DNA from 3 places in the Aerococcus christensenii genome. Region 2 is predicted to be linked to each of the others. Evidence: riboswitches for the same ligand, from Rfam matches in the RefSeq annotation. Region 2 holds a riboswitch; each other region holds the start of a gene.
The links. Region 2 has a riboswitch for thiamine pyrophosphate ahead of AWM71_RS06615 (NAD(P)-dependent oxidoreductase). Riboswitches for the same ligand answer to the same signal wherever they lie in the genome.

Region 1: it holds a riboswitch for thiamine pyrophosphate, as region 2 does, so the genes downstream of both, AWM71_RS02660 (class I SAM-dependent DNA methyltransferase) here and AWM71_RS06615 (NAD(P)-dependent oxidoreductase) in region 2, are expected to answer to the same signal.
Region 3: it holds a riboswitch for thiamine pyrophosphate, as region 2 does, so the genes downstream of both, thiT (energy-coupled thiamine transporter ThiT) here and AWM71_RS06615 (NAD(P)-dependent oxidoreductase) in region 2, are expected to answer to the same signal.

Annotation. Positions count from the first base shown of each region.
Region 1 covers NZ_CP014159.1:549,985-558,143, forward strand. Annotated here, with positions in the region: gene uvrA (excinuclease ABC subunit UvrA) at 1-377, opposite strand, end outside; gene gltX (glutamate--tRNA ligase) at 542-2,017, opposite strand; gene AWM71_RS02640 (PTS sugar transporter subunit IIA) at 2,175-2,675, opposite strand; gene AWM71_RS02645 (ChbG/HpnK family deacetylase) at 2,985-3,758, opposite strand; gene AWM71_RS02650 (PTS transporter subunit EIIC) at 3,764-5,164, opposite strand; gene AWM71_RS02655 (PRD domain-containing protein) at 5,241-6,071, opposite strand; TPP riboswitch at 6,349-6,455, shown strand; gene AWM71_RS02660 (class I SAM-dependent DNA methyltransferase) at 6,518-7,234, shown strand; gene AWM71_RS02665 (PTS sugar transporter subunit IIA) at 7,809-8,159, opposite strand, start outside.
Region 2 covers NZ_CP014159.1:1,386,745-1,394,903, forward strand. Annotated here, with positions in the region: gene AWM71_RS06605 (TMEM164 family acyltransferase) at 100-582, shown strand; gene AWM71_RS06610 (hypothetical protein) at 587-802, shown strand; TPP riboswitch at 1,008-1,097, shown strand; gene AWM71_RS06615 (NAD(P)-dependent oxidoreductase) at 1,148-2,107, shown strand; gene AWM71_RS06620 (hydantoinase/carbamoylase family amidase) at 2,191-3,423, shown strand; gene AWM71_RS06625 (dicarboxylate/amino acid:cation symporter) at 3,688-4,914, shown strand; gene thiS (sulfur carrier protein ThiS) at 4,947-5,144, shown strand; gene thiF (sulfur carrier protein ThiS adenylyltransferase ThiF) at 5,146-5,769, shown strand; gene AWM71_RS06640 (thiazole synthase) at 5,759-6,529, shown strand; gene AWM71_RS06645 (hypothetical protein) at 6,663-7,223, shown strand; gene AWM71_RS08485 (ADP-ribosylglycohydrolase) at 7,244-7,378, shown strand; gene AWM71_RS06650 (hypothetical protein) at 7,464-7,739, shown strand; gene AWM71_RS06655 (hypothetical protein) at 7,736-8,159, shown strand, end outside.
Region 3 covers NZ_CP014159.1:353,211-361,369, forward strand. Annotated here, with positions in the region: gene AWM71_RS01760 (dihydrolipoamide acetyltransferase family protein) at 1-186, opposite strand, end outside; gene AWM71_RS01765 (alpha-ketoacid dehydrogenase subunit beta) at 223-1,203, opposite strand; gene pdhA (pyruvate dehydrogenase (acetyl-transferring) E1 component subunit alpha) at 1,206-2,309, opposite strand; gene def (peptide deformylase) at 2,693-3,271, shown strand; gene coaBC (bifunctional phosphopantothenoylcysteine decarboxylase/phosphopantothenate--cysteine ligase CoaBC) at 3,331-4,545, opposite strand; gene thrC (threonine synthase) at 4,561-6,069, opposite strand; gene thiT (energy-coupled thiamine transporter ThiT) at 6,216-6,782, opposite strand; TPP riboswitch at 6,902-6,999, opposite strand; gene pyrR (bifunctional pyr operon transcriptional regulator/uracil phosphoribosyltransferase PyrR) at 6,988-7,533, opposite strand; gene AWM71_RS01800 (hydroxymethylglutaryl-CoA reductase, degradative) at 7,684-8,159, shown strand, end outside.

The sequences.
Region 1 (8,159 bases), 800 kb from region 2:
CGATGATCTGTTGGGCATACTGGATGACCTACACGGGCGTAAAGCAACCGTAAATAATCGTTAACTTCTGTAATCGTTCCAACCGTCGAACGCGGATTGCGATTCGTCGTCTTCTGATCAATCGAAATTGCTGGACTCAATCCTTCAATACTATCCACATCCGCTCGTTTGACATTTCCTAAAAATTGGCGTGCAAAAGCAGATAAACTTTCCACATAGCGTCTCTGCCCCTCAGCATATAAGGTATCAAAAGCCAGAGAACTTTTCCCTGAACCAGATAAACCCGTAATCACTACAAATTGATTTCTAGGAATAGTCACATCAATTCCCTTCAAATTATGTGACCGTGCTCCCCGCACGACAATCTCTTCTTTCAAAACTGTCCCTCCTTACTAACAGACGTTCATCAAACAAACGTTCTTAGGGGTATTCTACCATAATTCCCCCTTCTCCTAAACGAAAAGCTTCTCTCCTCTTAAATTCAAAAAACAGATCTCCCTAACAAAAGAAAGATCTGTTTTCTATATTTTTTAAGCTAATTCTATTTTTTAATGAAATCCAAGGCTTCTTGTAAATGGTTTTTAACTTTATCGATGCCTAAAACTTCCATCATCAAGCCAATCGAAGGCCCATGTTCAGAACCGGAAGTTGCTACACGAAGAGGCATGTAGAGATTCTTTCCTTTAATACCGGTATCTTTTTGAACTTGCTTAATGGCAGCCATCACTTGTTTTTCTTCAAACGGTACAATGGCATCTAACTTACTTTGGAAATCTTCAAGAACAGTCACTGCGGTTTCTTCATGAAGAATTTCTTGTCCTCTCTCATCAAAAGTTACATGATCTTTGAAGAAGAGCTCTGATAAATCAACGATTTCATGAGCATAACTCATTTCGTCCTTGTAAAGGGAAATCAATTTCTTTGTCCACTCTAATTCTTTTTGACCGGCTTCTTTGCTGATCCGTCCAGCGGCTTGAAGTTGAGGAAGAGCTAATTGGGCAACTTCTTCTTCTGTGGCCTTCTTCATGTAACGGTTATTGATCCATTGTAATTTCTTGTTATCAAATGCAGCAGGAGAACGGCTCAAGCGATTCGGGTCAAACATTTCAATAAATTCTTTAGGTGAGAAGATTTCTTCTTCCCCTTTTGGTGACCAGCCCAATAAAGTAATAAAATTAAACATAGCTTCTGGTAAGTAACCTAAGTCCCGGTATTGTTCAATGAATTGAAGAATTGATCCATCACGTTTCGATAATTTCTTACCTGTTTCTGAATTTGTAATCAAACTCATATGGCCAAAGTGTGGATGTTTCCAACCAAACGCATCATAAATCATCATTTGTTTAGGCGTATTGGCAATGTGATCATCCCCACGTAAAACATGTGTGATCTCCATTAAATGGTCATCAATAACAACGGCAAAATTATAGGTAGGAATCCCATCATTCTTCAAAATAACGAAGTCGCCACCAACATCTTCTCCGTGAATAGTAATGGTTCCTTTTACCATATCTTCAAAAGTATAGGTAGAGTTGTCCGGAATACGGAAGCGTACTGTTTCTGGACGACCTTCCTTTCTTGCTTGATCAATTTCTTCTGGCGTACGGTCCCGCCATTTACCAGAGTAACCAGGGGTTTGGCCGTTTGCTTTTTGTTCTTCGCGTTCTGCTGCTAATTCTTCTGGCGTGTCAAAAGCATAGTAAGCGGCGCCTGATTCGATCAATTGATCAATGTATTTTCTATAGATGTCATTACGTTCAGATTGGCGGTAAGGCCCATATTGTCCTGGATTTTCAGGAGATTCATCCCAATCCAATCCTAACCATTTCAAGTTTTCTAATTGACTTTTTTCACCGTCTTTAACATTCCTTTTTTGGTCAGTATCTTCAATTCGAATAATGAAGTCTCCACCCACGTGACGAGCAAATAAATAATTAAAGAGAGCCGTTCGTGCATTTCCAATATGTAAATATCCCGTTGGACTTGGCGCATAACGCACTCTAATCTTATCTGACATAAAATTGCATCTCCTCATTGTACTTAAAATTCAATCGTTCCTATTCTATCATACCTTTCCATGTTTTTAAAACAATCCATTAAAAATCCCCTTATTCAATAAAAAAAGTCCTTACTAGATGCCCAGTAAGAACTTTCTCGTTTAATATTTGGCTTTTTTATTTCAAAGTCACCGTACAAACAATATCACTAACTTGAACATGCCCAGATGCTTCATAATCTAAGTTAGCTATTTTATCTTGGCCATTCGTAAAAACTAAAGCGCAGGTCGTTGAAGCTTCTTCTGACTGACGAATCATTTCCACATCCATTGTGGATAGTAAGTCTCCCACTTCTACACGATCGCCTTCTTTTACATTGGAAGAGAATGGTTTTCCTTCAAGGTTTACCGTATCAAACCCTAAATGAAGGAGGACTTCTATTCCGTCATCTGTTGTAATTCCAATGGCATGCTTAGTTGGGAAAACAGTATTCACTCTGCCAGCTATAGGGGCTTTTACTCTGCCATCCGTTGGTTCTAAGGCAAAACCATCTCCTAACATTTTTTGAGCAAAGACAGGGTCGCTAACTTCTTCTAGTGGAACAAAATCTCCCTCAACAAAAGCTCTTACGTTCACTTTTTTAGGTTCTTCTTTCTTTCTCTTTAAGAATTCAAACATTTGCTTCTCTCCTTTTTATTGGTCCTAAACAATCGTTTCTTATCTGAAAAGATTTAAACATATCGTCAGAACAAATCTTTGCTAATGAAATCGGTTGCTTCCCTATTATTTTACCTGAATTAGAGAAAATACCACACATCATTTTGAGTAAAATTTTTCTTTTTAAAGACTCTGGCTTACTTTCTTCACACTCAAATATTTACATTTCTATTAATCATTTTTTAATATCGCATAAATTTATTGAATATGGTTCTATAAAATAAATAACCCCTTAACTCAAGTAGCTAAGGAGTTAAAATATTATTATTTTTATTTTCTTTCCTTAACAGGTAACTCTTTGTAACTTATAAGCTGGATATGATTTTGTTTTACCCATAATTTGATAACTTCATTATTAAAAAGGTTGGCATCTATGCATCTACCAATAGTCAAACTAGATTTTTTTAATAATCCAAAATCTACATAGCCTGGGTGACCTAATAACTCATACGTGCGATTAGACTCAATACTTTCTTTTGAAAAATTTAAAATTAACTCATCAGCATTTTGTATTTTTGGATATAAACAACATTTATGCGGAATTTCGTAATTCGTGCGATAATATATTTTCTCTTTTTTAGAAATATGTGTTAATTCTCTAATAGGCACTTTATATTTCACGGCTAGATCTTGAAGCACCTTTTCTCCTCCAGGCACTGCTTCTATGCCATGATGCGAATTAATATGATCTGGAATCTTGCCTGTTAATTGAATAAAGCGATTTATTTGAGCTTCACATTCTTTTTTTAACTCTTCTTCATTTATTTCTGATTGATCCGCAATTAAAATTCGCTTATTAAATGCTCCATTCAACTGAGTAATAGTATTCAAATGTTCGAGTATAGGCATTCCAACTGTAACATTCAAATGGATACCTAAAGATAAGGCAGAATTCTTTTTCCACATTCTCACCGCCTCTTCAGTATCCGGCATATTAACCATCAATGAAGCAGAAGTCATAATTCCTTTAGTATAGCTATCAATAATGGCTAAATTACATCCATGAGAAAGTCCAAAATCATCTCCATTAATAATTAAATTCATATTTACTATCCTCTATTTTCTTCTACGATGTCTTTTGATTTTTTATCATCAAACCCCAGTACAATTCCTAAAATTAATGCTAGAACAAAAGATATTCCACACCCTATCATGCCATGTACAAAATCTTTTCCAAAAGCTAATCCAGTCAAAAAATTAGTAGCTCCAAAGAAATAAATACTTACATGCAACATTCCATTCACAATACCTCCAACGAAGCCTGCAATAACTTGAATCAGCATTGCCTTTTTATATCTTAATAACATCGAAAAAATAGTTGGTTCACTAATACCACCTATAATTAAAGTTACCGCGTTAGCACTTGCTATTGCTTTTTGTTCTTTCTTACATTTAATTAAATAAGCAATAGCTAATCCCATTAAGGCATAAGATCCCGATTTAGAGCCCACTAAAATAATGTTGTCATAGCCCATTGTTGCAATCATTGTTGTAGCTAATGCAATTAAGGCTTGATGCATTCCAGTAGCTACTAAAAAATACCAAGCAGCTCCAATTAACCCAATCGCTAATGCTCCTACTAAATTATATAAAGAAGTAAAGAAATCAGCTAATAATTTACCTAATAAATTAGCTAACGGCCCGAGTATACAAAGCGCTAATGGTAACATAACTAATACAGTACAAGCAGGGACAAGAATAATTTTTAATGATCTTGGACAGTGCTTATCAAAAAAGTAGTAAACATATGACATTACCCAAACAATTAATATACTTGGTAAAAATTGGGAAGAATAATTAACTAATGTCATAGGAATTCCATATACAGAAAATGAAGCTCCTTTAGTTACTAACGCTATTAAGTTAGGGTGAATTAAAATAGCCCCTAACAATAAAGCGATCGGCGTCGATGTATTAAATTTTTTAGATGCCGCCCAAGCTACAAAAATAGGGAAAAAGTAAAAGCCACTATTTCCGACAAAAGTTAATAAAGTCATTAACGGCGAGGTGGCTGGTAAAAGATTAAGCATTCCTTTTCCCAACACAGCCGTAATTAACTTAATAATCCCTGATACGGTAATAATTGGCAAAATAGGTGTAATACACCCGGAAACAACATCAATAAGAATGTTAGGTAAATCTTTTATTTTTTCTGACAGGCTTCGCTTGTCGTTGCAAGGCAATTCTGTAGTTTGGTCTTCTATTTTTGTAATAGAAACAAAGTGTTTATATACTTTATCCACATTTTGACCAATAATAATTTGAAATTGCCCTGCAGAAAATTGACACCCTAAAACATTTTTAATATTTCTAATATTTGTTTGATTAACTAAACTTCTATCTTTTAAATTAAATCGTAATCTTGTCATGCAGTGGGTTACTGAAATAATATTATCTTTTCCTCCAATATCGGATAAAATTTCATTACATGTTTGCTCATAACTCTCCATAGCAAATTTCCTCCTAAAAAATAAAACCTAACTAAATTAAGTCAACTAATTTAGTTAGGTTATGCGCTTCTAAAGCTTACAATCCTTCTCTATCATAAAGTCTATTAATATGTAATATCAGATAAAGTAAATTTTCGTCATTTAATTTACAATTTAAATTACTTTCCAAATAATCACTAACAACCCTTACACATCTATAAACATCCTTAAAATCTCTCTTCATCTGATAAAAGAGTTTCTCACTGCTCTGATTTAACGTTCTTTGTTGATCTTTACATTTTATTAAATATTGAAGATGCATAACAAAACGTTCATAAGTAAAACTTTCTCGATCAATTACTATATCTAACTGATCTTCTATTAAAAAAGTAATATTATCTATTAATTTGGACATTTTATCCTTTTTTATTATTTTATTAGTCATAACTTGTGCATTAATAAAATGCATTGCTATATTAAATTTCTCTTCCATAGGCAGTCTAACATTTAAACGCCGTTCAATTAATTTCATTGTCCAATCTGACAACTTCAACTCTTTTTCATACAACCGCTTCAGTTCAAAAGCTAGCGGATTTCCAATGATTATACCCTGTCTACTTCTATATATAGCAAAATGTAAATGATCTGCTAATACAAACGCAAAAGAATCACTAATATCCGTCTTTAAATATACCTTTGCTTTATCCACTATTTCAACCGATACTTGAAACAAATCTTCAGAAACTTCATCCATTAAAGCAACTATAGAAGGATTAATATCATAAAAGGTTCTGTCCACCAAAGTCAAATCTTCCAACTCATAAGGTGTCTTTTTAAAACCTATTCCCTTTCCCAAGGCAATCAGTTCATTATTACTAGAGTCTAAACAAATAGCAACATTATTATTTATTTTCTTTATTACCTTCATTCTGTACTATCCTTTTAAAAGTCAACAACTACATATTTACTTTCGGTGATGCCTTAGAATAAAGTTACAATCCTAATAAATATTTTCTAATAAAGCAATATGTGCACGCTTTCATTATACTCCAAAAATTTTCCCTGTACACATTTTTCTTATACATCTCCAATTATTTAACATGACTTTTTCTTTTTAAAGACTCTGGCTTACTTTCTTCACACTCAAATATTTATTCCTTAAAATTAAACTTTCCCATTGACAGAAACCGCTTACTCTTGTATTCTTAAAGTACACGGGGAGCTAGTAAACCAGCTGAGAGGGAAGTGCGACTTCCGACCCACGAACCTGATACGGATAATGCCGGCGTAGGAACAATAAAGTGAAAGATCTGGCAACCGTATAGGGTTGTCTTTTTTGTTTTTAGTCACACAACTTTAGAAAGGAAATGTTCAATGACTCAATCATCTGCTTTATTTGATGGCTACGCTAACGCTTATGATCAATGGTTTATCACCAATGACAAAGTTTTTGTCAGTGAATTAAAGCTACTCCATCACTGTTTAAAAGATATCCCTCACGATAAAATTTTATCAATAGGATGTGGAAGCGGGCTATTTGAAGCTGCACTGCAAAAAGAATACGGCATCACTGTCGAAGAAGGTGTAGAACCTTCCACAGATATGGCTGATATCGCTAAAAAAAGAGGCCTTCATGTCACCATTGGCGATGCCCAAACCACTCCTCTCCCAAAAGAAACTTATGACATTGTTTATCTCAATGGGTGTTCTACCTACATTCCTGATTTAAAAACAGCCTATCAAAATTGCTTCAGCTCTATTAAACCAGGCGGTCATATGATCCTACTCGACGTTCCAACTGAAAGTGCTTATGGAATTCTTTACAGCTTTGCACATTTTGCTGGGAGCTATGATGATCCTGTCTTCAAACGTATTGCCCCAAGTCTCCCATATCCTATCGAACTCGTTCATTCAGGGATTTTCTATACAACTCCTGAAAAAGAAGACATCGTCAGAGATTATCTTCCAGTCCAATCTATTCACTACTATCAAACCCTAGTGAATGATCCTATTTATACTAACGACACCATTGAAGAACCTGTCGAAGGGTATGGAAAAGGTGGATACGTTGCCATGATTATAGAAAAATAGAGAGCCCTTTCTATTTACTCCTTTCAAAATAAAAACCTAACTCTAAAAGCTACTCCTTCTACTTTTAAACAAGTAGACAGAGTAGCTTTTTTTGGCTTCTAGTTATTCAGCTGCTAAATCCAATTGATCATGTAGAGCAGGGTTAGTCATCAATTGATCCATATCTTTATCCCCACGTCCCGACAAATTCACCAAAAAATCCTGTATTAGTCATTATTATTCTCTCCTTTCAATACTTATATTCCTACAGATCTAGGTGCCGAATGCCAATGAGACTACAAAAAAGCCGCATAAGTGCTATGCGGCTGCTTTTAGGGTTCACATCTGGCATAGACTCCCTTTTAATTGAGTCCGTCAATAAAGTGAGCCTAACCGATGAAAGTTACCTCACTTAACTATTGCCAGATTTGCCAGTCTTTCATTTGAAACTTCATGATGTGATCTCCTTACTTGTTTTTGATTGTCATTATTTTACAAAATAATCCTCACCTTCCTCAATAAAACAACTGACGGATATTTTCGATCGTGGGTGATGGTCTGAAACTCATATGAAGAAGAATGAGCTAAATAGTTTCTAACTTTCTTCATTTAAGGTAACTGTACAGACAATATCGCCAGCTTTGACACGACCAAATACTTCATACTCCAAAATAGCACCTTTTTCTGTACCATTCACAAAGACTAAAGCACAAGTAATATCTACATTTTCAGCTGAACGAATCGCTTCGATATCCATAGTGGACAAAAGGTCGCCTACCTCTACTTTATCTCCTACTTTCACATTTGACCGAAAAGGCCTTCCTCCTAATTCTACCGTATTAAATCCTAAATGAAGTAAGATTTGTAAGTCCTCCTTAGTCTTCATTCCGATCATATGATGGGTTGGAAATACAAGAGTTATCTCTCCTGCCAAAGGAGATTTTAC
Region 2 (8,159 bases):
TAAAAAATGCTTGCTTGTGCTGGCTTTGAAAAAAGAACAGCGACAAGCGGCATTTTTGGTTATAATACTTCTAAAAAAAGGGAAAATAAGAGGAGAAATATGGAATATTTCTTTAGACATGTTGCAGATGGTGAAGTGAGTTTTAATGTGGCAGTAGTCAAGCTATGTTTACTTTTTGTAATACTAGGGGTCTATCGTTTTCGTCATAGTAAATGGCTTCTTCAAGTGACTTTTATAGGGTTATTGATATTACAAGGACTTTTGATGGTATGGTATCTTGGCGAACCTGCCTTATTTTTAAAAGAGGGACTGCCTTTTTACCATTGTCGATTAGTAGCTTGTATCTTACCGTTTGCTTATTGGTTGAAAAGAGAAAAATTGACTCTTTATTTGGCTTGGTTAGGGATTATTGGCACGATAGTAGCTTTCAGTGTGCCAGATCCTTCAAAATATTTATGGCCCCATATTACCAATTTGACCTATATTGGCTCCCACGTATTATTGATGGTTTCAGGGATACTTGTACTTGCACAAATACATTCTGCGTTGAAAGTAAAAACGGTTTTCGCTATCAGTACGTAGATGAATGGGCTGTCTTGTTGGGGTTAATTTAGTGTTGCATGCCAATTATAGTTATTTAATGGCCTTGCCATTTGATTTAGGCTTTCGTCCTTCTTTACCATTAATTTTTGGAGCGACGCCGCTATTAATGACAGCTACTACTAGCTTTTTGGCAGCTTGGCAAATTGTACGTAAGTTACACGTTAGACAATTAAGAAAGCATGCGTTAGAAGTCGAGTAACCAATTATTAGTTGATAAAGAAGAGCATTCGCAGAGAGTGGATGCTTTTTTGTATGCTAACTTTTATCAAAATTGGTCGAAATGATAAGATTAGCAGAGTCTAAATGGGAGTCCTTTCACTTAGGAGGATCAAGACCAGATAAAAAAGATAACGTTTTATTGTCAAATCGGATGAAACGTGGTATGCTTACGGTATAGAAATAAATGGTTATTGCAGGGGTACTGGCAACAGTTGAGAGAATACCCTTTGAACCTGTTTGTTAAGACAAGTGTAGGGAGCAATAGTGTTGAGAAGTTCTCCCTGTTTTGAGGGAGTTTTTTTATGGATTGGAAAAGAAGTGACTTATGAAAATTGCATTATTAGAACCTTTAAGAGTATCCCGATCGACTATTGATAAGTTGGCTTTGCCTTTACGGAAATTAGGACATGACTTTATTGCATATGATTCGAAAGCAAAAACATCAGAAGAACTTTTTGCACGTAGTAAGGCATGTGAAGTGGTCATGATTGCTAATACGCCTTATCCAAGGAAAGTTATCTCTCGATTAACGCAGACACGTTTGATTAATGTAGCTTTTACTGGTGTGGATCATGTGGACATGAGTGCTTGTCGAGAGAAAGGAATTAAAGTGTGCAATGCTGCTGGATATTCCAACCAAGCGGTTGCTGAACAAGCTATCGGTATGGCCTTATCACTTTATCGCCACTTGAATAAATCTGATCAAACCATTCGCTTGGGTAATTCTTTTCTTGGGCCAATGATGGGCCAAGAAATAAAAGGAAAAACAGTCGGTATTGTTGGAACAGGCGCAATTGGATTAGCAACTGCACGTTTGTTTAAAGCGTTTGGTGCTCAATTATTAGGATATAATCGCACGCAAAAAACAGAAGCTTTAGCCATGGGTATGACGTATTGCTCTTTGGATACTTTATTGGCAAAAAGTGATATTGTGAGCGTACATTTACCTGCTACTGTAGAAACTAAGCACTTGTTAGATGCTCATGCTTTTCGTCGAATGAAAAAATCAGCAATCTTCTTGAATTTAGCACGAGGTGCTATTGTAGATAATTACGCACTAGCCTGTGCCTTAAATGCAGGCGAATTGGCAGGGGCAGGGATTGATGTATTTGAAACGGAACCACCATTACCTGATGATTATCCACTACTTAGTGCTCATAACTGTTTACTCACGCCACACACCGCTTATCTGACACAAGAAGCCATGCTTCATCGGGCACAAATTGCTTTTGATAAGACTCTAGCTTATGTAGAAGGCAAAGCGGTGAATTATATGTTGTCTTAATGAACTATTTTCTATTGAAGGAGGTGAGGATACACTGAGAACGAATGGACAATAACGTTTTTACCTAAAAAAGGAGGCAACGCATGAGTAGTATTAGTGCAGAATCTATTGATGAGATGATTGACTGGTTGGCAAGTTTTACCGAAAAACCTGAAGAAAAGGGAGTGACACGCCCGTTATATACCCAATCTTGGCAACAGGCATTGCTTGGATTAAAACAACGATTTGAAGCTATTGGGATGGTGGTTGAGTTTGACGCTGTTGGTAATCTGATTGCGACAGTTGAGGGAGAAACATATCCTGATGAGGTAATTGCTTGTGGTTCACATATCGATACAGTGACTCGCGGTGGGAAGTTTGATGGACAATTAGGCATCGTCGCAGCCTATTTATCGGTTAAAGAATGCTTGGAAGTTTATGGACGCCCTCAAAAAAGTTTACGGATTATTTGTTTAGCAGAAGAAGAGGGTTCACGTTTTCCTTATGTATTTTGGGGGTCAAAGAATTTCTTTGGGTTGGCCAAAAAAGAAGAAGTTGCTACACTTTGTGATACAGAGGGAATAAGCTTTGAAAAGGCTATGCGAGATTGTGGGTTTGATTATTTAATAGGGCAACCACAATTTTGCAATTTAGCCGCTTGGTTTGAGTTACATATCGAACAAGGTCCTTTGTTAGATAGTCATCATGAAGATTTGGGAATTGTGACAAGCATTGCAGGGCAACATCGATGGGATATCCATCTTAAAGGTGTACAAAATCATGCGGGGACAACGATGATGTCTTATCGCCATGATGCAGTAGATTGTATGGCTCATATCATCTCTAAGCAATTGGATAAAGCCAAAACAGCGGGAGATCCTTTAGTTTTAACTTTTGGTCGGATATCGGTGATACCGAATCAAGTCAATATCGTGCCTGGTCAAGTCACTTTTTCTATGAATTGTCGGCACACAGATGCGAGCTACTTAAATCAGTTCTTGCAAGAATTAGAAGAAGAGATTTATGCAACGGCTGATCATTATGGGATTGAAGCAAGCATTGATAAATGGATGTCAGACGATCCAACGCCATTACATCCAGAGATTATTCATTTATTGGAAGCACAAGCAACTAAGCAAGGGTATGCCTATCGTTTGATGTCTTCTGGCGCAGGACAGGATACGCAAATTTTTGCACCATTTGTCAAATCAGGAATGATCTTCGTACCATCCAAAGATGGTGTTAGTCATGCACCAGAAGAATATACCGCTCCCAAAGAAGCGGTACATGGCGTGCGCTTATTGAGTGAATCGCTTCGAGATTTAGCTTATTCTTAGAATAATTTATTTGTTGAGAAGTTAACCAGGATGAATGAAACAATTGAATAAAAATACATTGAGAGTATTTTACTGACGAATAAGGAAGTGGATACGAAGGGGCACACCACCACGGGTATGATGTCTTTTCGCGTCTTTTTTTTTGACCTACAGGAGTAATGGTTTAGGTCAGTCAATTAAAATGATAAGAAATAGGATATGAATTTTGCCATCGTATCACAATCTAACAGAAAAAAGAGGGCTTGAAATAAGGAGTGGTAAAAAATGAAAAAAATACAGCTGACCAGTCAAATTCTGATCGCGATGATTTTAGGTTTGGTAGCAGGCTCGTTTTTTGGAGAAAGAATTGCGTGGATACAGTTAATCGGAGACCTATTTTTACGCGGTATACAAATGGCGGTTGTCGTAATGATTATGGGAGCTGTCATTGAAGCGGTTGGTCAATTAAATCCAAAAGAGTTGGGAAAAGTAGGCGGGAAGTTAGCTGCTTGGTTTGTTGGGGGAACCTTGGTGTCTGCTGCTGTGGGCTTGCTGTTTGCACAATGGATTCGTCCTGGAGAAGGGTTGTCACTAACCTTATCTCAAAATAATTTAGCCGCTCAAACTAAAATTCCAAGTTTGCGCGAGACAATTTTGAATTTTGTACCAAGCAACATTATGAAAGCTATGAGTGAAGGCAATATGATCCAAGTGATTATTTTTGCACTCTTTTTTGGGTATGCTTTGAGTTTATTAAGTAGTCAAAAAGAAATGACAAATTTAAAAGAAAGTATTCATCAATTTAATCAGATTATTATTGAAATGATTAAGCAAGTGATGAAATTGGCACCAATCGGTATTTTTGCATTACTAGCAGGGGTTACTGGTAAAGTGGGCTTACAAATTATCTTGCCGTTAGTTAAATTTTTGCTGACAATGGGGGTAGCTACTATTGTTGTTTTTGTGGGATGGCTAGTATTAGTGGGCATTTATTGCCAAGTTTCTCCTATTCTTGTTTTGAAAAAGATGTGGAGAATGAGTTTAGTGGCTTTTACTACGACCTCTTCTTCTATTACTTTACCTATTGAAATGGAAGATCAAGAAAATAAATTAGGAGTTTCTAAACGAATTTCAGGAGTAGCAGCTCCTTTGGCAATGGCAATGAATAGTAACGGATTAGCCATTTATTTGTCCATTGCGGTGGTGACCTTAAGTCAAATTTATAATTTACAATTGTCAACGGGTCAATTATTACAAACGATTATTTTATCAACGCTATGTACATTTGGTACGGTTACTGTACCAGGAGGTGGATTGGTGGCCTTAGCCATTGTTGTCCCTGCTTTAGGATTACCTTTAGAAAGTGTAGCGTTATTAGCGGGAGTAGATTGGTTTTCAGGAATGTTTAGAACTTTATTGAATGTTGATGGAGATACTTTTATTGCGATGTTGATTGCAAAAGATGAAAAAGAATTAGATTATCGTTTATTAAAGGATCCCGCTAATATTTAATTAGAAAGTAATAAAAGAAAGGAGGCAGGTAGGTGTTAACTTTAAATCATCAAAAAATAGCATATCATCCTAATGAAACGGTATATGCTTTATTGAAGCGGACACATTTCAGTACGACATTTGTCGCTGTAGAAGTCAATGGACGATTAATCAAACGAGAAAATTTTGAACAAGAGGTTATTCCAGAAAGGGCAACTATTGAAGTTTTTAGTATTGTAGGAGGAGGATAGAATGGATGATACAGCATTACGTGAAAAAGTATTGAAACGTCAATTACCAAAAGATAATGCTCTGTTTCAATCGCAACACATCACGATACTGGGGTGTGGAGGATTAGGATCAAATATTGCAATGATGTTATCCCGTGCAGGTATTGGTAAGTTATCTCTTTATGATTATGATACCATTGAATATTCTAATTTGAATCGGCAAAACTATACTGTGGATGAAATAGGGCAATCAAAAGTAGCTATAACTAAAGCTAAAATTCAAAAAACGGTTCCTTATGTTAGAGTTGAAGCTTTTGATCAACGGATTGACCCTGATTATTTAGAAAGTATTCTTCACTCTTCTTCTTTATTTATTGAAGCGTTTGATGATCAACAAGCTAAAGCAATGGCAGTAGATATATTTATGCATCATCCAGATAAATATTTAATTACAGCTTCAGGTGTATCTGGATTAGGTCAACTAGAGGATATTCAAGTCAAATATTGTGATAATTTGTGTTTGATTGGCAACTTTAAAACGACACCTGATCAAGGACTATATCTTCCTTATGTGTCGATAGTTGCAAGTTTACAAGCTTTAGAGGCATTAAAATGGATAAAAAATGGAGGCACTTATGGAAAATAATGATTATTTAGTATTAGGTGGTAAGAAATTTACTTCACGGTATATTTTAGGTTCTGGAAAATATTCTGTTGAATTAATTGATGCAGCAGTTCATAGTGCAGGAGCGCAGATGATTACTGTGGCGATTCGTCATGCGGGGAATGAACAAGCGGCAAGTATTTTAAGTCATATTCCCAAGGAAGTGACGATTGTACCAAATACAAACGGAGCGACAAATGTAGAAGAAGCAGTTAAAATTGCACGTCTTGCGAGAGAAATGGGGTGTGGACGGTTTGTTAAATTAGAAATTATGCGTGATAGAAAGTATTTATTACCAGATAATTACGCTACTTTGAAGGCAACCGAGCAGCTAGCGGAGGAAGGTTTTGTGGTATTGCCTTATATGTATCCAGATTTACAAGTGGCGCGTGATTTACAATCAGCTGGTGCAAGTGCTATTATGCCTTTGGCAGCCCCGATTGGATCGAATAAAGGATTAGTGACTAAAGAATTTATTCAAATGATCATTGACGAGATTGCTCTCCCCGTGATTGTTGATGCAGGAATTGGAGTACCAAGTCAAGCAGCTGAAGTAATGGAAATGGGAGCAGCTGCTGTGATGGCTAATACAGGTGTAGCGACCGCTAAAGACATTGTTTTAATGGCTAAAGCGTTTAAGTTAGGTATTGAAGCGGGAAGAACAGCTTATTTAGCAGGACCAGGACGTGTATTAATGCATGGCGCAGCGCCTTCGTCTCCTAAACGCGATGATGAAAAATAATCAGGTAAGATACATGTTTTAAAATAATTAATTGGCGTAACAGGTTAAATCCTGTTGCGCTTTTTAGATAGAACACTTTTTGTATGATCATATGGCGTGGTATACTAGAGCTAAGTAAAAGGGGGAGTGTTAAATGTTAGAACGCGAAAAAGCTATTTATTTTGATATGGATGGCGTCCTAACACACTATTATCCCGAAGATTTTTCTGGACCGCATCCTTTATGGCTGAGTGATCCAGATTACTTTTTGCATTGTAAGCCTAATGTCCATATGATGCGTGTGTTAGAACAATTGACGCAACAAGTTTCGTCTATGTTACATGTTGGAATCATTACGAGTGTAGCTTTAACACCAAAACATTTTAGGACACAAAGTCAGGCTAAGAGGATGTGGTTAAAGCAGCAGTTGAGTGAACGGGCTTTTGATGCGCTGACTTTTGATGTCACAGTAAGTAGTAAGGCACAAGTGGCTAAGGAGAGATTACAAGAACGTGTCCAGTATCCCGTACAACAATTAACCTCCCGTGATTTTTTAATTGATGATTACATGGTCAATATTTTGTCATGGGATGAATCAGGAGGACGAAGTATCAAATACGCTAATGGGATTAATAACCCACGGTCTTATAATGGCTTTGTTATTGGACAAGAGATGACCAGTGAGGATATTGTTCAGTTTTTGTTGGCTTTGTAAGCGATAAAGGAGGAGGGCCCATGTTAGGGGCTATAGTAGGAGATGTTGTAGGGTCACGATTTGAACGGCACAATTATCGGGGAAAAGATTTTGAATGGCTAACGCCCACCTGTCGAGTGACGGATGATAGTGTACGGATGATAGTGTACGGATGATAGTGTAATTACACTAGCTGTTGCACAGGCATTACTATAGGAAGCTCCTGTATTTTTGGCCTTGCCTCAAACCGTGATAACTTGTATGCAAAGATTAGGTAGACAATATCCGCATGTTGGCCATGGTCCTCGATTTAAGCAGTGGTTAACTAGTGAGAGACCTCAACCTTATTATAGTTATGGTAATGGGGCAGCGATGCGGGTGAGTCCGTGTGCCGTTAGCTATCAAAAAATTGCTGAGGAAATTTTATCACAACATCCCGAAGCATGGACGCATCCTGAATTTGGAGAATGGGTCCAAGGATATGGGGGTCAACAGTATGCACAAGAAAATGAAAGGGAAAGGAAGCTTTCGCAGTGAAATTATTAGTGAATCCCACAGAAGTATCTAGGTGGTATTTTGGAGATTTGTTTGATCAAGAGTTACTTGATGACTCGTGCTTGCTGCATCGAATGATGATAAATTGGCAAACGTTAAAAGCTATTAGTCGACGATTACCCGCTAAAAAAGAAGGAATGATTCTCTATTATGGATCAGGCGATTACCATTATTTAACATTGGCCAATTTATTGTCTGTTGATCAAGCATACACTTTGGTGGTATTGGATCATCACATTGATGCGGGTGCGTTACTTTTTCCTGAACTTATTTCTTGTGGATCGTGGTTAGCGGACTTAATGCGCGTGTCTCGATCATTACAACATGTGTATGTGTTAGGCCCAGAATCTACTTGTCAGTATGCCCATAAGCCACTAGCCTCATTGGACGATTCTCGGTTGA
Region 3 (8,159 bases), 600 kb from region 2:
TGGTACATAAATCTTAACGACTTTACCACTTACTGGGGCAAACACTTCTTCAACAGATTTATCGTTTTGAACTTCAACAATAACGTCTTCTTCTTTTACTTCGTCGCCTTCAGCAACATGCCAGCTAACAATCTCGCCTTCGCTCATGCCTTCGCCGACATCTGGCATATTGAAAATATAAGCCATATTTGCAAATCATCCCTTCTGTATTTATCCTAACTATTAGAAGTTAATAGTTTTCTTAACGGCTTCCTTGATGTCTTCTACATTTGGTAACCAATCATTTTCAGCTAAACCAAATGGATAAACAGTATCTGGAGAAGCAACAAATTCTACAGGTGCTTCTAAGGAAAGAATATTCCGCATAGAGATTTCAGCAATAATATTGTTTCCAGCACCAGCTTCACGCTGTGCTTCTTGAACCATGACTACACGTCCTGTCTTTTGAACAGACTTGCCGATGGTTTCATAATCAACTGGAGAAACAGTTCTTAAGTCAATAACTTCAACAGAAATGTTTTCTTTTTCTAATTCTTCTGCTGCTTTGAGGGATTCACGTACCATGTAACCATAAGAAATGATTGTTACATCTTTCCCTTCACGTGCGACATTTGCTTCACACAATGGAACGGTGTATTCTTCTTCAGGTACTTCTTCACGGAAAGAACGATACAATTTCATATGTTCTAGGAAGATGACTGGGTCATTATCACGAATAGCTGAGATTAAAAGTCCTTTAGCATCATAAGGGTTAGAAGGAATAACCACTTTAATACCTGGCGTTTGAACAAACAAACCTTCAACAGAGTCTGCGTGCATTTCTGGTGTATGAACACCACCACCAAATGGTGAACGAACAGTAATTGGGAAATTACGTGTTGCGCCATAACGGAAGCGGTAACGAGACATTTGACCTGCAATAGAGTCCATTACTTCAAACACAAATGCGGAGAATTGAATTTCCATAATTGGACGGAACCCTTGTAAGCATAGACCGATAGCTAAACCACCAATACCGGATTCAGATAATGGAGTATCGATAATACGGTCTTCACCATATTTATCAAACAAGCCTTTTGATGCACGGAAAACCCCACCGTTCTTACCAACATCTTCACCAAATAGTAAGAGCTTGTCATTACGTGCCATTTCTTGATCCATCGCTTCAGTGATGGCTTCAATCATTGTTTTTCCTTTTGCCATGCTTAGTCACTCTCCTTTGCTTCAAAAATAGCAATTTGTTCTTTGATATTTTGTCCTGGATTTTCAAACATGTACTTCAAGAAGTCAGAAACTTTTTGTTTAGGTTCAGCTTCAGCAGCTTTAATTGCTTCTTGAATTTCTTCTTTCAAGCTTTCAACATATTCTGTTTCTGTCTTTTCATCCCAAAGTCCCTTGTTTTCAAGGAAAGCACGGTAACGAATTAATGGTTCACGAGAAGTCCATAATTCAATATCTTCTTTTGTACGATAAATCTTAGGATCATCACCAGAAGTAGAGTGTGCGCCTAAGCGGTTTGTGATGGTTTCAACTAAAACAGGACCATTACCTGCTGCTACCCATTCACGTGCTTGTTTAGCAACTGCATAAACAGCTAATGCATCGTTTCCATCTACTTGTACTCCAGGGAATCCCGCTGCAACTGCCTTTTGTGCTAAAGTTTTAGCAGCACTTTGTTTAAAGCGAGGTGTGGAAATCGCAAATCCGTTATTTTGAACAAAGAACACGATTGGAGCTTTGAAACGACCTGCATAGTTCCATGCTTCATAAGAGTCACCCTGGCTAGAACCACCATCACCTGTATAAGTATAAGAAACATTCTTGGAGCCATTTAATTTTTGACCAACGGCATTCCCCATACCTTGCATTAATTGTGCCCCGATAATAATTTGTGGAGGCATTGCGTTCAAACCTTCTGGATATCTGTTTCCATCAACGTGACCACGTGACCAATGGAAAGCTTTTTCAATAGAAAGACCTTTAGCCACAAGTTCTGGGATATCACGATAACCTGGGAATAGCCAGTCACCTTCTTCAAAAGCATAAGAACTTGCCATTTGGGAAGCTTCTTGGCCATAAGTAGGTGCATAGAATCCTAAACGACCTTGACGAGAATAAGCCATAGAACGTTCGTGAAGAGTTCTAGAGAAGACCATTCTCTTCATCAATTCTACGAGTTGATCGTCTGTCAAATCAGGCATAATGTCAGGATTAACGACATTTCCTTCTTCGTCTAGTATGCGAACCATCTTAAATTGGTCAGCGATACCAGCCAGTTGTGCTTCATAATCTACTGGTTGTTTTGCCATCTGTACACATTCCTTTCTGAATAAAAACCTATTAAAAAGTGTATCTAAATTGTTCTAATCACTCTTCACTCTCTCAATTTATCATCTTCCAAAATCAATTTCAACGAAACCTCTTCCAGATTTTAAACTTTCTATATTAATACAGCTCTCTTATATGTGAAAGCATTAACAGAATATACATGTTAACGCTTTCACATTACCGTCGTTACACTGTTTGCTGAGGGAGCAGCTTCTTTTCAGTTCACTGTTCATCTGTTTTATTTCTGTTTCTTTTTTTATTCCTTGTTTATATAACATCCGACCTTTGACTTATTCTCTATTATTTGAGAAAATATGTTATTGTAAGACACGTGTTTGATCACGTAACGTTGAGGAGGAACTTTATGTATTATATGAATGACATTACCAGAGACGGAGAGCCTGTCCTAAGACAAGTTTCTGAAAAAATCGAATTTCCTTTAACCAAAAAAGATTTGCAACTCGCCCATGATATGATGGAATATCTCTACAACAGTCAAGACCCTAAAATCGGTAAGGAAATGGGACTTCGCGCAGGGGTTGGCTTAGCTGCTCCACAAGTTGGTGTAGGTCGCCAAATGATAGCCTTATTAGTTCCGAAACTTGATCCAAACGCTTATGCTGACGATTTCGACCTAGAAAAAGTGATGGTCAATCCTAAAATTGTGAGCCATTCCGCCGAAAAAATCTGTTTGAAAGAAGGCGAAGGCTGTCTCTCCGTAGATGACGATGTTCCTGGTTATGTTCCACGTTACGCGCGCATTACCGTTACTTATCAAGATATACAAGGGAATTCCTACAAAAACCGTTTTAAAGGATATCCCGCTATTGTCCTCCAGCATGAAATCGATCACTTAAATGGTCATCTTTACTATGATCGAATCAATCATGAATCACCTTTTACATTGGAAGATTTAACTTATTTACTCGGTGAAGAATATTAATAAAGGTGCTAAAAAGGCTGCTCTTTCTCTCTTAAAGGAAAGAACAGCCTTTTTTTCTCTTAGTGACGATCCCGTTGAATTTCTTGCAAAATAGCAGCCGCAATCTTAAATTTATTAGCTAACGGGATCTTAACTTCAGAATGCTGAGTGAGAATAGTTACCGCATTATTTTCAGAACCAAAACCTATATTTTTTTGACTGACATCATTGGCAACGATCATATGCACGCCCTTTCGTTGAAGTTTCTCTTTGGCATAGTCTTCCACATGATCCGTCTCCGCTGCAAATCCCACTAAATAGGTCGTTTCATTCGATAACCCTTTTAAAATATCTGGATTTTCTACAAGATTGAGTTGCAGACCAGTAGCTTTTGGTTTAGACTTGTCCTTTTTAATCTTTCGTTGACTTTGATTTTCAACTCTAAAATCACTCACCGCAGCTGCCATAATAAGCACATCCGCCTCAGCATTAAGTGCGGTCATGACATCATTTAATTCGCAAGCGGTTGTTATCTCTCGGGTTTGGATTTGAGGTAAAACAGGTAGTACTTGTGCACTTTTGGCACAAACAAGGGTCACCTCTGCGCCCGCTAAGGCTGCCACATAAGCCAAAGCGACTCCCATCTTCCCACTTGACCGGTTTCCAATGAAACGAACTGGGTCAATAGCTTCTTCAGTTCCTCCCGCACTAATGGCGACTTTTTCTCCAGCTAAAGAAAACTTCCCTTTGAGATCTTCTAAAGCACTCAAAGCATATAGCGCCTGCAAAATTACCTCCGGATCAGGCATTCTTCCCTTGCCAGAATATCCCTCCGCCAGAAAGCCATCCTCAGGCTCAATCACAAAAAGGCCAGCTTCTTTGAGGGTAGCTATATTTTTTTTTGTGGCAAAATTAGACCACATGTTACTATTCATCGCTGGAACAAGCATCTTCGGACACGTCATCGCCAAGAGTGAAGAGGTTAGCTCATTATCTGCCAGTCCATTTGCCATTTTAGAAAGAGTATTGGCAGTTGCTGGAATAACTACTGCTAAATCTGCCCAATCCGCTAAATGAACATGTCCCACCTCTTCTGGATAAATCTGCAGTTCTAATAACACAGGATATTTGGTCAAGACCTTTAAAGTCTCAGCTGTCACAAATTTCTCAGCTTGGGGTGTCATGGCTACTCTGACTTGAGCGCCTGCCTTTATCAATCCTCTTACAAAAGAAGGAACCTTATAAGCTGCTATTCCTCCTGTTATCATAACAGCAATTTTCTTTCCTTTTAGCACAATAATCTCCTTCCTCTATTTCTTTTTCTGATGAATAATTGCCAAAACATAATCTTTCATTTCTTCTACTGTAGCTTCCATCCGATGACGAACAGGTGCTTGAAATAAAGCTGTAATTGTCGGTGGAAAAGCTATCCCACTTTTTTGGTGAATAAACTCTAATCGCTCTCTATCTGTTTCAGGATTTTCTACAGCTAAAGCTTTTAAAATAGCTTCAGGAAATTTATAAGGACTAGCCGTTGAAACAATAATATTTTTCCCTTTTAAACCCTTCTTTGCCTTATGACCACATACAGAAGCCACCGCTGTATGGGGATCCATAAGGTATCCTTCTTTAGTGTATACTGTTCCAATCTCTTTTAAAGTTTCTTCTTCACTCGCATATTCTCCCACAAAATCTGACAGCTGTTTGCGAACTTCATCAGAGAGATGATAACTTCCCTTAAGATTGAGAGCGTCCATATAGTCCTTTACTTCTTCACTGTTTTCTCCAACCGCATAGTATAAGAGACGTTCAAAATTAGAAGAAATCAAGATATCCATCGAAGGGGAAATCGTTAACTTAAAGGGACGACATCTGTCATAAGTTCCTGTTTGGAATAAATCATAAAGAACCGTATTGTCATTGGAAGCACACACGAGCTTATCCACAGGAAGCCCCATTTTTTTGGCATAATAAGCCGCTAAAATATTTCCAAAATTTCCAGTAGGTACTGTAAAATTGATCTTCTCTCCCTCTTTTATCTGTCCTTCTTTAAGGAGCTGCGCATAAGCATAAAAATAATAAACTATTTGAGGAAGCAGACGGCCAATATTCATAGAATTTGCCGACGAAAACTGACAGCCTTCTTGAGCTAGCTTTTCTCTAAGTGAAACATCATTGAACAATTTCTTCACTTGATTTTGGGCATCGTCAAAATTCCCTTCTACGGCTATGACATAAGTATTTTCTCCTTCTTGCGTAATCATCTGACGTTCTTGAATGGAGGAGACCCCTCCTTTGGGATAAAAGACGATAATCTTTGTCCCTATTACATCCTTAAAGCCCGCCATAGCCGCCTTACCAGTATCTCCAGAGGTTGCCGTTAGAATCACAATTTCATTTGTATTGTGATTCATTTTAGCAGCTTTTTTCATCAAATGAGGCAAAATAGAAAGTGCCATATCTTTAAAAGCAATCGTTTGTCCATGAAACAATTCCAAGTGATAGTGGTCTCCTACCTGCACCAAAGGCGCCATCCTCTCATCATCAAAATTCTCACCATAAGCCGCTTGAACACAAGCCTTAATCGATTCTGCACTAAAATCCGTCAAAAACAGCCCCAACACCCATTCCGCCATCTCTTGATACGTATAGGTCTTCACTTCCTGCCATGTCCGATTGATTCGTGGAAAATCAACCGGCACATAAAGCCCCCCGTCTTCTGATAAACCTTGCAAAATCGCTTGTGAAGCAGTTATTCTGATCCGATTGTCCCGCGTGCTTGTATATAACATAGATGCCCTCCTCAAGTCACTAATCATCGTGTTAATCATATCATACTTCCTTTCGCCCTGAGGAAAAACTTTCTTTTCCCTTTTAAATCCCTTCTAACATAAAAAACGTCAAAAAAGACGTTCTTTTATAGAAAAGAACGTCTCATGTATGCGATATAACTGAGAAGAAAGCTTTATTTTTTAGGCTGATACAACACAGGAGCCGTTTTGAGTAAAAGTCCCACAGCAATCGCTGCAACCACCCAAGTGGCCAGCCCTGTTCCACCATTCACCATCAGCGAATACATCCAAGGATTCATCCCTTTCGGGGCATAAGACCGCCAAAAGAAATAACCCGCTAGAAAATGAACAAAATATTGTACAAACATCCCGATAAAAGTTGACGCACCTACCCAGGTAAAGAAGGAAGCCAACTTCTTCTCGTCCAGTGCCTTTTTGATTTGAGGAGCAAAAGTCCCCGCAAATCCCGCCATCATAAAAGCGAAGAAATATTCGATAAACACTTGAACGGGTGTCAGAATCGTTGCTTGCCCCGTCAGTAATTGGATCATTCCAAATAAAAAGCCTGCATACATACCCGCACGCACATTATGACGAATAGCTATCACATAGAGAGGAATCACTCCTAAATTGACCCCTAACCCACTCCCATTCGTCGTCGGTAAAAGACCAATAAGATAAGCAAGAACCCCCGCCATAACAATTTCTAATAGATATAATAGCCGCTTATTCTGTCCCATAGGATACCTTCTTTCTCTTCTGTTGGAAGATCATGTGGCCCTTTTATTTTTTCTGCTACCTTGCCCCTCTTTCTATCCTTCTGTTAATAATAAAAACAGGTAAGAAAGTCCCCTTACCTGTCCAGTTAATCGCACTTTCTTTCGCTAGCATTACCTAGTTACAAGTTCAAAGGGTCTGTTTCTCACATCTCAGCTTAACGCTCCCCTAGTGTTTCAATGATTGAATAATGTATACGCCGTCTTCTGGGTCACAATTTTTGATCCGCACCTGCACCGCTTCTTCTCGAGAAGTGGGAATATTTTTCCCTACAATGTCTGCTCGGATCGGTAGCTCGCGATGACCTCGATCAATCAAAGTCACCAAAGAAATTTTACTTGGGCGACCATAATCTACCAACGCGTCCATTGTAGCACGAATTGTTCTTCCTGTCATCAACACATCATCACAAATAAAGACATGTTTACCAGTCACTGAAAAATCTAACTGATTTAAGTGGAGTGTTTGCTTTCTTTCCAGACTGGTTACATCATCCCGATACCCACTAACATCCAAAAAGCCTAACGGAATCTTAACTCCTTCTAATTCTTCAATACGCTGTGCTATCCGTTCCGCAATCACTGCTCCTCTTGTTCGAATACCTACAATAGCCATATTTTCATGTCCATGATTTCTTTCTAACACTTCATAAGTCATTCGGGTTATTGCGCGACGCATCTCATCTTCATTTAGTACTTCTTTTCTTTTTTTCATACTCGTCTCCTCATTCTTTTCTCTGGTATTATTGTATCGAATCCTTTGCTATTGTGCAATGCATACCCTAAGCCTTATCTCCTTTCTCTTTATTCTACCTACAACTTCCGCTATACTAAGAGTATTACAAAAAGGAGACGATAATAAGCTATGAGGTCTACACCCTTTTACCATTTATCTCTAAAAGAAAGATTAGAAATCCTTGTTCAAGGAGGTCATATTACCCCTGACCAAGCAACTTTATTAGAAAACAACCAGTCTCTTCCCCTGGCTACAGCTGACCACATGATCGAAAATGCCATTGGAACTTACACCCTCCCTTTAGGAATTGGAAAAAATTTTGTCATTAACGGCAAAGAAATCCTTATTCCGATGGCTATCGAAGAACCAAGTGTGGTGGCCGCCGCTTCAAATGGTGCTAAAATGGCTCGAGCAGGCGGAGGTATCACCGCCCATGTCCTTACCCGACTACTCACCGGAGAAATTGTTTTCACCGGCCTTTCTTCCCAAAAAGAAGCTAAGATTTTGGAAAGGTATATTCACTCCCACCAATCCCCCCTCATTCAGCTAGCGGAATCTGCCCACCCTTCTTTAAAGAAACGCGGCGGAGGGATCAAAAAAATTAC